One region of the Streptomyces sp. GLSS-08 genome, then DNA from elsewhere that is predicted to be linked to it. Evidence: riboswitches for the same ligand, from Rfam matches in the RefSeq annotation. Region 1 holds a riboswitch; the other holds the start of a gene.
The links. A riboswitch is a leader RNA that binds a small molecule or an ion and turns the genes downstream of it on or off. The one in region 1 is predicted to bind cyclic di-AMP.
Positions count from the first base shown of each region.

Region 2: linked by a shared signal. The riboswitch ahead of AC0ZLC_RS30325 (transglycosylase family protein) and the one ahead of AC0ZLC_RS02265 (M23 family metallopeptidase) in region 1 are both predicted to bind cyclic di-AMP.

Region 1 is NZ_JBWJAQ010000001.1:563,240-567,804, reverse strand. Features, by position in the region: gene AC0ZLC_RS02280 (DNA gyrase/topoisomerase IV subunit A) at 1-13, opposite strand, end outside; gene AC0ZLC_RS02275 (M16 family metallopeptidase) at 489-1,856, shown strand; gene AC0ZLC_RS02270 (M16 family metallopeptidase) at 1,853-3,241, shown strand; cyclic di-AMP (ydaO/yuaA leader) riboswitch at 3,487-3,646, shown strand; gene AC0ZLC_RS02265 (M23 family metallopeptidase) at 3,659-4,426, shown strand.
Region 2 is NZ_JBWJAQ010000025.1:3,427-7,991, forward strand. Features, by position in the region: gene AC0ZLC_RS30320 (LysM peptidoglycan-binding domain-containing protein) at 109-1,107, shown strand; cyclic di-AMP (ydaO/yuaA leader) riboswitch at 1,323-1,493, shown strand; gene AC0ZLC_RS30325 (transglycosylase family protein) at 1,498-2,229, shown strand; gene eno (phosphopyruvate hydratase) at 2,588-3,874, shown strand; gene AC0ZLC_RS30335 (FtsB family cell division protein) at 3,972-4,448, shown strand; gene AC0ZLC_RS30340 (DUF501 domain-containing protein) at 4,475-4,565, shown strand, end outside.

The sequences.
Region 1 (4,565 bases):
TGCGGCGGGCCATCGCTGCTGCGGCTCCTTCACCAACATGAACGGGTTCTGACGCGCACCATTGTGGACCGCTCCGCTGACAACGCGGACCACGCCCCGTCCCTAACCGCTCCCGCCGCGCCCCGCGGCCCCGCCCGTCGGCGGCCCGCACGGCCACTCCCGTCGGCTCGGCCGCCCCTCCGCTCGTCGCCCGCACGGCCACTCCGGGTGGCCCGGCCCGACCGTCGGCTCGTGGCCCGCGCGGCCACTTTGGTGGCCAGGGCGACCCGAGGAGGACCGCCCGGCCGGCTCCCGCCGCGGCGCCGTGACCGACCGCCCACCGGGCCGTCCGGCCCGCGGCGACCGCCTCGTGCGGGCGTTCGGATTCCGCCGCGGAAGTCTCGCTGTGGGCGTACGAGGTGCGGGAACTTCGCCAGGCGTCTGCGCGCTTGCATACAGTGGCAGGACCGACAGGAATTCTGCAGTTTTCCGCGATCGAAGGGACGTACATGCCCATGGGTCACACGGCCACAGCTGAGGCAGGCTCCGGCGGCCTGACAGCGACCGAGCACCGCCTGGCCAACGGCCTGCGCGTGGTGCTCTCCGAGGACCATCTGACCCCGGTCGCGGCGGTGTGCCTCTGGTACGACGTCGGCTCGCGCCACGAGGTCAAGGGCCGGACCGGCCTCGCTCACCTCTTCGAGCACCTGATGTTCCAGGGGTCGGGCCAGGTGAAGGGCAACGGCCACTTCGAACTCGTACAGGGCGCCGGCGGCTCGCTGAACGGCACGACGAGCTTCGAGCGGACCAACTACTTCGAGACCATGCCCGCGCACCAGTTGGAGCTCGCTCTCTGGCTGGAGGCCGACCGCATGGGCTCGCTGCTCGCCGCGCTCGACGAAGAGTCCATGGAGAACCAGCGGGACGTCGTCAAGAACGAGCGCCGGCAGCGCTACGACAACGTGCCCTACGGCACCGCGTTCGAGAAGCTGACCGCCCTCGCCTACCCGGCGGGCCACCCTTACCACCACACCCCGATCGGGTCGATGGCGGACCTGGACGCGGCCACCCTGGAGGACGCCCGCGCGTTCTTCCGGACCTACTACGCGCCCAACAACGCCGTCCTGTCGGTCGTCGGGGACATCGACCCCGAGCAGACCCTCGGCTGGATCGAGAAGTACTTCGGCTCCATCGCCGGGCACGACGGGAAGCCCGCCCCGCGCGACGGCTCGCTGCCGGACATCATCGGCGAGCAGCTGCGCGAGGTCGTCGAGGAGGAGGTCCCGGCCCGCGCGCTGATGGCCGCCTACCGCCTCCCGGAGGACGGCACACGCGCGTGCGACGCGGCCGACCTGGCGCTCACCGTCCTCGGGGGCGGCGAGTCGTCCCGCCTCTACAACCGGCTCGTCCGCCGTGACCGCACCGCCGTCGCGGCCGGGTTCGGCCTGCTGCGGCTCGCCGGGGCGCCCTCCCTGGGCTGGTTCGACGTGAAGACGTCCGGTGACGTCGAGGTCCCGGTCATCGAGGCGGCGGTCGACGAGGAGCTCGCCCGGTTCGCCGAGGAGGGCCCCACCACCGAGGAGATGGAGCGCGCCCAGGCCCAGTTGGAGCGGGAGTGGCTGGACCGGCTGAGCACGGTCGCGGGCCGCGCCGACGAACTGTGCCGGTACGCCGTCCTGTTCGGCGACCCGCAGCTCGCCCTCACCGCGGTGGAGCGCGTGCTCGCCGTCACCCCCGAGGAGGTGCAGGAGGTCGCCAAGGCCCGGCTGCGCCCCGACAACCGCGCGGTGCTCGTGTACGAGCCGGTCGCCGCCGACGAGGCGGAGGCCGCAGCGGCCGCCGAAGCCACCGACGAGGACGAGGAGTCGGCCAAGTGACCGAGCTCGCGACGATGGAGTTCCACCCCCGGCCGCAGGCAGGCGAGGCCAGGCCGTGGGCGTTCCCGGCACCCGAGCGCGGCACGCTCGACAACGGCCTGACGGTCCTGCGCTGCCACCGCCCCGGCCAGCAGGTCGTCGCCGTGGAGGTGCTCGTCGACGCTCCCCTGGAGGCCGAGCCCGCCGGTCTCGACGGCGTCGCCACGATCATGGCCCGTGCCTTCTCCGAGGGAACCGACAAGCACTCCGCAGAGGAGTTCGCAGCCGAGCTCGAGCGCTGCGGCGCCACCCTCGACTCGCACGCCGACCACCCGGGCGTGCGCCTCTCGCTGGAGGTCCCGGTCTCCCGGCTCGAGAAGGGGCTCGGCCTGCTCGCCGACGCCCTGCGGGCACCGGCCTTCACGGACAGCGAGATCGAACGGCTGGTACGCAACCGGCTCGACGAGATCCCGCACGAGACCGCCAATCCGGCCCGCCGCGCGGCCAAGGAGCTCTCCAAGGAGCTGTTCCCGGCCGGCTCGCGCATGTCGCGTCCGCGCCAGGGCACCGAGGCGACGGTCCAGAAGATCGACTCCGCGGCCGTGCGCGCCTTCTACGAGAAGCACGTGCGTCCCGCCACCGGCACCGCCGTGGTCGTCGGCGACCTCACCGACGTCGACCTCGACGCGCTGCTCGCCGACACGCTCGGCGCCTGGACCGGCTCCTCGGCCGAGCCGCGTCCGGTGCCGCCAGTCACCGCCGACGACCTGGGCCGCGTGATCATCGTCGACCGCCCCGGCGCCGTACAGACGCAGTTGCTCATCGGCCGCGTCGGAGCCGACCGGCACGACCGGGTGTGGCCCGCCCAGGTGCTGGGCACGTACTGCCTCGGCGGCACCCTCACCTCCCGCCTGGACCGCGTCCTGCGCGAGGAGAAGGGCTACACCTACGGAGTGCGGGCGTTCGGCCAGGTGCTGCGCTCGGCTCCGGACGGCTCGGGTGCCGCGATGCTCGCCATCAGCGGATCCGTGGACACGCCCAACACCGGTCCGGCTCTCGACGACCTGTGGAAGGTGCTGCGCACGCTCGCCGCGGACGGTCTGACGGACCCCGAACGCGACGTGGCCGTGCAGAACCTGGTGGGCGTCGCACCGCTCAAGTTCGAGACGGCGGCGGCGGTCGCGAGCACGCTCGCCGACCAGGTCGAGCAGCACCTGCCGGACGACTACCAGGCGACGCTCTATCAGCAGCTCGCCGCCACAGGCACTGTGGAGGCCACCGCGGCCGTCGTGAACGCCTTCCCGGTCGACCGCCTGGTGACGGTCCTGGTGGGCGACGCCGCGCAGATCGAGGAGCCCGTCGAGGCCCTCGGCATCGGTGAAGTGAGCGTCGTACGGGCCGAGTAGAGCCCCGCGGACGACGGGACCCTGGTGACTGATGAGTCACCAGGGTCCCCGCGTTTACCCGCCGTCCATTCGGGGTTCCGCGCGCGCTTACCCGGCTTCGTCCGCGTTATGTCCGTATTGCCGGGGCGTTGCCCTTCTGCCCTGTGGCGTGCACTACAAAAGCCGTGATCCGTTTGTCGATTGAAAGACGCCCCCTTAGCGTCAGTCCGACTGTTCGTCAGGCAGTGCGCCGCGTCCGCGGCACCGGACAGTCATCGCCGAGTCCCCGTACGGCGCGAGCCAGGGGAGCCGGGGACCCATCGCAGTCCCTGGGGTGAATCGGGCGTCCTTCCCCAAGGAAGCCCGTAGGAGACCTTCCTGCTCCGAACCCGTCAGCTAACCCGGTAGGCGAGAGGGAAGGAAAGGACCAGCCCCTTCATGGCGTTCACCCGTGCCACCGGGAAGCATCGTCGTCCCAGCCGGATCACGCGCACCACCAAGAGTGCGGCAAGCGTGGCGGCTCTCACCACCACCGGTGTCATCGGAACCCTGGCCGCCCCCGCGTTCGCCGCGGACGCCGCCTCCGTCCAGCAGACCGGGCTGACCCAGGCCGTCACCATCGGCGACACGGTCGCCGAGCAGGTCGACGCGCAGGCCGCCGCCCAGCAGCACGCCGCCGACGAGGCCGCGGCGCTGAAGAAGGCCGAGGAGGCCGCGAAGCGGCGGATCATGGCCGAGGCCAAGAAGGAGCGCGAGGTCAGGGCCCGTGCCGCCCGCGCCGCCGAGCGCAAGCTCCTCAACACCTTCGTCGCGCCGGTCGCCGGCTCCTACGTCTCCACCGGCTACAAGACCGGCGGCAGCCTCTGGTCCTCCGGCAGCCACACCGGCGTCGACTTCCACGCCGCGTCGGGCACCGTCGTCCAGGCCGTCGGCGCGGGCACCGTCGTCACGACCGGCTGGGCCGGCGCCTACGGCAACCAGGTCGTCATCAAGATGCACGACGGGACGTACACCATGTACGGCCACCTGTCGTCCGTCAACGTCTCCGAGGGGCAGACCGTCACCCCGGGCCAGCCGATAGCCCTCTCCGGGTCGACCGGCAACTCCACGGGGCCCCATCTCCACTTCGAGGCCCGTACGACGGCCGAGTACGGCTCGGACATCGACCCCGTCTCCTACCTCCGCTCGCACGGCGTCAGCCTCTGACCCCCCCGCGACTTGTGAAGGCCCCGGCTCGACGAGCCGGGGCCTTCGGCGTTTAGGACGCGCGGCCGTCCAAAAAATACATATGGATTCCGGTCCGCCATCGGAAATTCCGTCCCGCTGCAATAGAGTCGCTGAACAA
Region 2 (4,565 bases), on a different contig from region 1:
TCTGCGCTGCATCGACTTGTGACAAGCGTTCGACTGCCGATACGTTCACGCATCAACGCGATGGATCTTCCGTCGCGCCTGTCATCGCTGTCTTCGAAAGGCCACCGCATGCTCTCCGGGAACGGTCGTCACCGTCGCCCCCGCCAGGCTCCGGCGCTCATCGTCGCGGCAGGAGTCACCGGATCGGCCATCGCGATCCCGTTGCTCGGTGCCACCGGTGCGAGTGCCGCGGACGGCACCACCTGGGACCGGGTCGCGGAGTGCGAGAGCGGCGGTTCGTGGAGTGCCGACAACGCCAACGGCTTCTACGGCGGCCTGCAGATGACCCAGGAGAACTGGGAGAAGTACGGCGGCCTCGCGTACGCGCCGAGCCCCGACGAGGCCAGCCGCTCGCAGCAGATAGCCGTCGCCGAGAAGGTTCTCGACAAGCAGGGCCTGGCCGCCTGGCCCACCTGCGGACCGCTCTCGGGCCTCAGCAAGAACTCGGCGTCCGTAGAGGTCGACACCGGTCTCGCCGACGACTCCTCCGCATCGCCGGCCTCCCCCTCGCCCGATTCGTCCCCGTCGAGCGACGCGCCCGTTTCGGGAGGCTTGTCGTCCGGCGGCGCCACCGCCAAGCCCTCTCCGGCCGCGTCAGGCGAGGCGGTGAAGCCCGGGACGCCGTCGAAGGCCGACGAGGACGCCACCGCCTCCCCGGAGGCCGGCAGCAAGGCCGACAGCAAGGGCGCTGGGAAGGCGAAGGCTGACGACTCGGACAAGTCGGGTCGCACCGCAGGTTCTTCGGACGCCACCGCCGCGACCGGGAGCGAGGGCACGGGCACCGGTCGGCACCGCGGCGCCAGTGCCGACGCCGGCACGGACGCCGACGCGACCGCCGGCGGCGAGGAGGCCTCCTCCGGCCGTCACGTCTCGCGCGGCTCCGCCGCTCCCCGCGACGCCGCGGAGGGCTCGTACACCGTCCGCCTCGGCGACAGTCTCACGAGCATCGCCGACTCCCTTGCCGTGCAGGGCGGATGGAACGAGCTCTACACGGAGAACGAGAAGACGGTCGGCACCGACCCGGACGTCATCCTCCCCGGTCAGAGCCTTGAGGTCGCAGGAGACTAAGTGGGCGTCAGATGGCGAATCAGGTACAAAACAGCGCCAGTTCGCGTCATGTTTCGCACCGCAATGTCCGGTTTGGTGGAGTGAGACAAGGGTCTCAGAAACCCTGATCATCTTTGAAATTCCGGCGGCCGCGTGTCTACGGTCGTGATCGCTCGCTACAGCGGGCCCCGACGGTCGCAACGCCGAATCCTGCCAGTGGCCGGCCGGGAACAGTCGTCGCGCAAGCGCCGTAGGCAGGAGCGGGGGACCCAAGGTAAGTGCCGGGTCCGGGAGTCGAGAGACACCCGGGAACGGCTTGGGGTGGAGTCGGACGCCAGAGGCGGACGACCGGGCACTCACCCGCCCGAACCCGACAGCTCACCTCGCAGGCGTCGGTGAGGGGATCACTTCATGCTGCTCAACAACAAGGGCAAGCACCGCCGCCCGTCCAAGGCCACCCGTGTCGCCGCGCTCGCCGGTGTCACCGGTGTCGCCATCGCCGCTCCGCTGATGGCGGCCGGCAGCGCCTCCGCCGCCAGCACCTCCGAGTGGGACGCCGTCGCCCAGTGCGAGTCCGGCGGCAACTGGTCGATCAACACCGGCAACGGTTACTACGGCGGCCTGCAGTTCTCCGCCTCCACCTGGTCCGCCTACGGCGGCTCGGCCTACGCCGCCACCGCCGACAAGGCCTCCAAGTCCCAGCAGATCGCAGTCGGCGAGAAGGTGCTCGCCGCGCAGGGCAAGGGTGCCTGGCCGACCTGCGGCACCGGCCTGTCCGGCGCCTCGACCGGCGGCTCGTCGACCGACACCGGCTCCGGTGCCAACTCCGGCTCCGGCTCCGGCTCGCAGAGCACGGCCACGGCCCAGCCGGCCCAGCCGCAGCAGCAGGCCCCGCAGTCGCAGGACCAGCGCGCCTCGCGCTCCTCGGAGCGGGAGACGGCCAAGAAGACCGTCGAGACCCCGACCGGCAAGAAGGTCGAGAAGGGTGACGGCGAGTACAAGGTCGTCAAGGGCGACACCCTCAGCTCGATCGCCGCGGACAAGAAGGTCAAGGGCGGCTGGCAGAAGCTGTTCAAGCTGAACAAGGACATCATCGACGATGCCGACTTCATCTTCCCGGGCCAGCAGCTCCACCTCAGCTGACACCGGCCGACGGGCTGACAGCTGAACCACGGCCCTCCCTCATCCGGGGACTCCGCCATGGAGTCCCCGTGCGGGCCGCCCCCGCCCCCATGGGCTCCCCGCTCCGGTGCGTGTTCCCCCGTACGCACCGGAGCGGGGTTTTTCATGGACGCGCCGTGGGCCCGCTTCCGAAGCGGTTACCTGTACGGGGCAGGTTTTTGTTCCGTTCGGAAACAATTTACTCTCGGTTCTGTCCATGGGGTGGTCGACCGGCTGGCCGATCCCCCGGAGCCGGTTAGGCTCATGTCGCGGAGCCGACCGCGGCTCCGTGCAGTTGGGGCCAAGGGGCTCCGCTACCCGCGTCACATCCCAGAAGGAGATGCTCGTGCCGTCCATCGACGTCGTCGTAGCCCGGGAAATCCTCGACTCGCGAGGGAACCCCACCGTCGAGGTCGAGGTCGGCCTCGACGACGGCAGCACGGGTCGTGCCGCCGTCCCGTCCGGCGCCTCCACCGGTGCTTTCGAGGCCATCGAGCTGCGCGACGGTGACCCCAACCGCTACCACGGCAAGGGCGTCGAGAAGGCCGTCCTCGCGGTCATCGAGCAGATCGGCCCGGAGCTCGTCGGCTACGACGCCACCGAGCAGCGCCTGATCGACCAGGCGATGTTCGACCTGGACGCCACCGACAACAAGGGCTCGCTGGGCGCCAACGCCATCCTCGGCGTCTCCCTGGCCGTCGCGCACGCCGCCTCCGAGGCCAGCGACCTGCCGCTGTTCCGCTACCTGGGCGGCCCGAACGCGCACCTGCTGCCCGTCCCGATGATGAACATCCTGAACGGCGGCTCGCACGCCGACTCGAACGTCGACATCCAGGAGTTCATGATCGCGCCGATTGGCGCGGAGTCCTTCTCCGAGGCGCTGCGCTGGGGTGCCGAGGTCTACCACACCCTCAAGAAGGTGCTGAAGACCAAGGGCCTGTCCACCGGCCTCGGCGACGAGGGCGGCTTCGCCCCGAACCTGGAGTCCAACCGCGCCGCGCTCGACCTCATCATCGAGGCCATCAAGCAGGCCGGTTACGTCCCCGGTGAGCAGATCGCGCTCGCGCTCGACGTCGCCGCGTCCGAGTTCTACAAGGACGGCGCGTACGAGTTCGAGGGCAAGTCCCGCTCGGCCGCCGAGATGACCGAGTACTACGAGGAGCTCGTCTCCGCGTACCCGCTGGTCTCCATCGAGGACCCGCTGTACGAGGACGACTGGGCCGGCTGGAAGGTCATCACCGACAAGCTGGGCGACAAGGTCCAGATCGTCGGCGACGACCTCTTCGTCACCAACCCGGAGCGCCTGGCCCGCGGCATCGAGGAGGGCTCCGCCAACGCCCTGCTCGTCAAGGTCAACCAGATCGGCTCGCTGACCGAGACGCTGGACGCCGTCGAGCTGGCCCAGCGCAACGGCTTCAAGTGCATGATGTCCCACCGCTCCGGCGAGACCGAGGACGTCACCATCGCCGACCTCGCCGTCGCGGTGAACTGCGGCCAGATCAAGACCGGCGCCCCGGCCCGCTCGGACCGCGTCGCCAAGTACAACCAGCTGCTGCGCATCGAGGAGATCCTCGACGACGCCGCGGTGTACGCCGGCCGCTCGGCGTTCCCCCGCTTCAAGGGCTGACCCGCAGGAAGCGTCGTACGTACGTCCCCGTACTCGGTCCCGTACCGTGTGCGGGGACGTACGCACGTGACGGGCTTGTGCCGGGGAGGCGGGATTCATGGCCGTGAAGGACCGGGACCGGTTCTCCACCACGACCAGGCTGCGCCTGCTCGGTGAGCAGACGGCGGCCCGGGTCTACCGCTCCCAGACCAAACGGCAGGCCCATCGCTCCCGCCTGACGGGCCGTGCGGCGCTGCTCGCGCTGGTCCTGTGCTCACTGATCGTGGCCCTCGCGTACCCGATGAGGCAGTACGTGTCCCAGCGCGCCGAGGTCGCCGAGCTGGAGCGCGAGCAGGAGCAGGCCCGGCAGCGGGTCGAGCAGCTGCGCGACCTCAAGGCCCGCTGGCAGGACGACGCGTACGCCGAGCAGCAGATCCGGCAACGGCTGCACTTCGTGATGCCGGGCGAGACGGGTTACATCGTGATCGACCCGGACGCGGTGAAGAAGTCCCGCACCGACCAGGGAGCGGCCGACCGCCCCTGGTACGCCAACGTCTGGGACGGCGTGGACAAGTCCGACCGCTCCGCCCAGTAACTGACCAGAAAGACACCACACAAGGCATGGAAACGCCCCCACCGCCCACCCCGCGCACCGAGCCGACCGACGCCGACGTCGAGGCCTTCAGGCAGCAGCTCGGCCGTCCGCCGCGCG